Regions from separate parts of the Streptomyces sp. NPDC088745 genome, predicted to be linked through region 1. Evidence: riboswitches for the same ligand, from Rfam matches in the RefSeq annotation. Region 1 holds a riboswitch; the other holds the start of a gene.
The links. A riboswitch is a leader RNA that binds a small molecule or an ion and turns the genes downstream of it on or off. The one in region 1 is predicted to bind cobalamin.
Positions count from the first base shown of each region.

Region 2: another riboswitch for cobalamin. It lies ahead of ACIP93_RS05750 (ribonucleoside-diphosphate reductase subunit alpha); the one in region 1 lies ahead of metE (5-methyltetrahydropteroyltriglutamate--homocysteine S-methyltransferase).

Region 1 is NZ_JBIVLB010000012.1:138,373-140,565, reverse strand. It holds gene metE (5-methyltetrahydropteroyltriglutamate--homocysteine S-methyltransferase) at 1-1,446, opposite strand, end outside; cobalamin riboswitch at 1,613-1,835, opposite strand; gene ACIP93_RS27625 (glycoside hydrolase family 18 protein) at 2,167-2,193, opposite strand, start outside.
Region 2 is NZ_JBIVLB010000002.1:255,075-257,267, forward strand. It holds gene ACIP93_RS05740 (YbdD/YjiX family protein) at 1-33, shown strand, start outside; gene ACIP93_RS05745 (GNAT family N-acetyltransferase) at 123-656, shown strand; cobalamin riboswitch at 729-870, shown strand; gene ACIP93_RS05750 (ribonucleoside-diphosphate reductase subunit alpha) at 1,016-2,193, shown strand, end outside.

The DNA of each region.
Region 1 (2,193 bases):
GTCGCGGATCTCGGCCTTGATCCGCTCCTCGTAGGCCGCCGCGTCGATGCGGCCGGCCCGCAGGTCGGCCCGTGCGGTGCGCAGTTCGGCGGTCTGCGGGAAGGAGCCGATCGTGGTGGTGGGGAGGAGGGGGAGGCCGAGTGCGGCGCGCTGGGCGGAGGACCGCTGCTCGTACGGTGCCGAGCGGCGGCCGTCCGCGTCCGTCACGGCGGCGACCCGGGCCCGTACGGCCGGGTCGCGGGTGATGGGGGAATTGGACCGGGAGGCCAAGTCGGCCCGGTTGCGGGCGAGTTCGGCGGTAATGCTGCCGGTGCCCCGGGCGAGGCCCTTCGCCAGGGTGACGACCTCCGCCGTCTTCTGCCGTGCGAAGGCGAGCCAGCGCAGCACCTGCGGGTCGACGTCCCGCTCGGCCGCCGCGTCGACAGGGACGTGCAGCAGCGAGCAGGAGGCGGCCACGTCGACGCACTCGGCCAGGCCGAGGAGCGTGCCGAGGGTGGCGAGGGACTTCTCGTAGTCGTTGATCCAGATGTTGCGGCCGTCGACGACGCCCGCGACCAGCCGCTTGCCCGGCAGCCCGCCCACGGCGGCGAGCGCCTCCAGGTTGGCGGCGGCGGGACCGGTGAAGTCCAGCGCCAGGCCCTCGACCGGGGCCTTGGCGAGCACCGGCAGGGCGTCGCCGAGCCGGTCGAAATAGGAGGCGACGAGGAGCTGCGGGCGGTCGGTGAGCGCGCCCAGGTCGCGGTAGGCGCGGGCGGCGGCGTTCAGTTCGGCCGGGGTGCGGTCCTGGACGAGGGCGGGTTCGTCGAGCTGCACCCAGGTGGCCCCGGCGGCCCGCAGGTCGGCCAGCACCTCGGCGTACACGGGCAGCAGCCGGTCCAGCAGGGTCAGCGGCTCGAAGCCGGCGGCGACGCCCGGGGCGGGCTTCGCCAGGAGGAGGTACGTCACCGGGCCGACCAGCACGGGCCGGGCGGTGTGGCCGAGCGCGAGGGCCTCCGTCAGCGTGCCGACCTGCTGGGACGAGTCGGCGGTGAAGACCGTGTCCGGACCCAGTTCGGGCACCAGGTAGTGGTAGTTGGTGTCGAACCACTTGGTCATTTCCAGGGGGGCCACGTCCTGGTTCCCGCGCGCCATCGCGAAGTACCCGTCGAGGGGGTCGGCGTCGACGGCCGCGCGGTGGCGTGCCGGGACGGCGCCGACCATGACGCTGGTGTCCAGGACGTGGTCGTAGTACGAGAAGTCGCCGGTCGGCACCTCGTGGAGGCCGGCCCCGGCCAACTGCTCCCATGTCGTACGGCGCAGGTCGGCCGCGGTCGCCCGGAGGGCGTCGGCGGTGACCCGTCCCTTCCAGTACCCCTCGACGGCCCTCTTGAGCTCACGGTTCCCGCCCTGGCGGGGGTAGCCGTACACGGTGGCGCGTGCTGCCGCGGCTGCGGACTTCGGTGTCACGGAAATCTCCTTCGCGAGATGACTCCTGAGCACCCCGGCGACGGGACGCGGACGCGAAGGGACGACGAACCGGGCGGGCCGCCGACTCCCTTGCGGGAAAAGGCCGTTCCGCCTGATCTGTACGCCGACCCGCCCACGAGGTCACCGGGATGTCCGCACGCGAGCGGGTCGCGTGCGGGCAACGGGCAGGTCTTCGGACTCGCGGGCACACCCACCGGAACTCCGGCGGATTCCTACTGGCCGTCGCTTCCCAGGTCCGTGCGGACCCAGTGCGTATGACGGCGTTCGTTCCCACTCACCGCTGCGGGGCAGTCCCGGATTCCCACCGGGTTCCCTCTTGCGACGCCGCTGCCTGGCGGGCAGGGCGAACCAGTTGCACGGGCCACGATAGGGGGCGGGAGGGGTGCGCCGGGACCCGGAGCCCGCCTTCCGGACCGTGACGTGGGACACGGGGGCACGCCCCCTCGGTCAGGAGACCTCCCGGGCCGGGGGTGCGCTCGGGCGGGGGAGCACACCGCCACAACCGGGGGCGTGTCCCCGGTCGGGAGCACACCGCCACAACCGGGGGCGTGTCCCCGGTCGGGAGCACACCGCCACAACCGGGGGCGCACCCCGACCGGGAGCACACCGCCACAACCGGGGGCGCACCCCGACCGGGAGCACACCGCCACGGCCGGGAGCGCACCCCGATCGGGAGCGCACCCCCGGCCCCGCGTACGGTCAGCGCCGGCCGAGGCCCCGGTCCAG
Region 2 (2,193 bases), on a different contig from region 1:
GGCGACCCCCGCGACGGCTTCCGCTGCTGCTGAACCGGTCGGAGCGACCGCGGTACGGCCCGGTGTCCCGCCCCTCGACACGGGGTGGGACGCCGGGCCCCCGCCGTTGCACACTGCCCGGCATGGACATGCGCATCCGCATCGCGGAACCCCCCGAATACCCGGCCGTGGGCGAGATCACCGCCCGCGCCTACCTCGACGACGGCCTCCTCGACGGCGGCGAGGACAACACCTACGCGACCACCCTGCGCGACGCCGCCTCCCGCGCCGCGAAGGCCGACCTCCTGGTCGCCGTGGACGCCGACGACACCCTCCTGGGCACCGTCACCTATGCTCCCCAGGGCAGCCCGCTCCAGGACATCGGCGTCCCCGGCGAGGCCGAGTTCCGCATGCTCGCGGTCGCACGGGCGGCCCGGGGGCGCGGGGCGGGCGAGAGCCTCGTGCGGGCCTGTGTCGCCCGCGCACGGGCCGAGGAAGGGGTCGTCCGGCTGGTGATGTCGACCCAGCCGACGATGCTGGGGGCGCACCGGATCTACGAGCGCCTCGGCTTCGTACGGACGCCCGAGCGGGACTGGCAACCGGTGCCCGGACTGGGCCTGCTGACGTACGCACTGGCGCTCCAGCCCGGTGCGCGCGGGGGCTCAGGATCCCGGTGAAACGGGGCCCGTACCCCCTTTAGCCGGGGAAGCGCAACGGCGCGCGACACAACATGTGGTGGGTTCCCCAACGGGGACCCACCACATGTATGCTCGTCCTCGCTGTCGCCGCAGGGGAATCCGGTGAGAATCCGGAACTGTCCCGCAACGGTGTGTCATGTACGCATTTGCGTACCGCCAAGTCCGAGGACCTGCCGACGGTGTGATCCGGCTCGACCGAACCGGATTCCGATACGTCCGGGCTTCGAGGATGAGCCGGTGGACGCCAGGCGACGTGCGCCCTTCTTCCGGGGCGGACGCCTGCTCGCGCGCCCCCGCTCCGCCCCGTGGCCCCGCGCCGAGCGAGGGAGAGCCCCCACGTGACCATCGCGCCAGTCGACCCGGCCACCGCCGAGCAGAGTCAGGACAGTCAGGACGCCCCCGGCACCGCGCTGCTGCGCACCCTGACCGACCTGACCGCCGACCTCACCGACACCGACCCCGGCCGGGTCGCCGCCGCCGCCCTGCGGGGGCGCAACGCGCGCTCGGACGCCGCCGAGCTCCGGGAGCTGGCCACCGAGGCCGCCGCAGGGCTCATCTCCGAGGACCCCGCCTACTCGCGCCTCGCCGCGCGCCTGCTCGCCCGTACGATCCGGGACGAGGCCGCCTCCCAGGGGGTGGGCTGCTTCTCCGGGTCCGTCGCCGTCGGCCACCGCGAAGGGCTCATCGCGGACCGTACGGCCGAGTTCGTCGCCAAGCACGCGGCGGCGCTGGACGAGCTGATCGACCTCGAGGGCGACGACCGCTTCGAGTACTTCGGCCTGCGCACGGTCTACAGCCGCTACCTGCTGCGCCACCCCATCACCCGTCAGGTGATCGAGACCCCGCAGCACTTCATGCTGCGCGTGGCCTCCGGCCTGGCGGCGGACGACAGCGAGCGGGCTCTCGCCGAGGTCGCCTCGCTGTACCGGCTGATGAGCCGTCTGGACTACCTGCCGTCCTCGCCGACGCTCTTCAACTCCGGCACCCGCCACCCGCAGATGTCGTCCTGCTACCTCCTCGACTCCCCGATGGACGAGCTGGACTCGATCTACGACCGCTACCACCAGGTCGCGCGCCTGTCCAAGCACGCCGGCGGCATCGGTCTGTCGTACTCGCGCATCCGCGCCCGCGGCTCCCTGATCCGCGGCACCAACGGCCACTCCAACGGCATCGTCCCGTTCCTGAAGACGCTCGACGCCTCCGTCGCGGCCGTCAACCAGGGCGGCCGCCGCAAGGGCGCGGCCGCCGTCTACCTGGAGACCTGGCACGCGGACATCGAGGAGTTCCTGGAGCTCCGCGACAACACCGGCGAGGACGCCCGCCGCACCCACAACCTCAACCTCGCCCACTGGATCCCGGACGAGTTCATGCGCCGCGTGGACCAGGACGGCCAGTGGTCGCTGTTCTCCCCCGCCGACGTCCCCGAGCTGGTGGACCTGTGGGGCGACGACTTCGACGCCGCCTACCGCAGGGCGGAGGCGCAGGGCCTGGCCAAGAAGTCCCTGCCGGCCCGCGA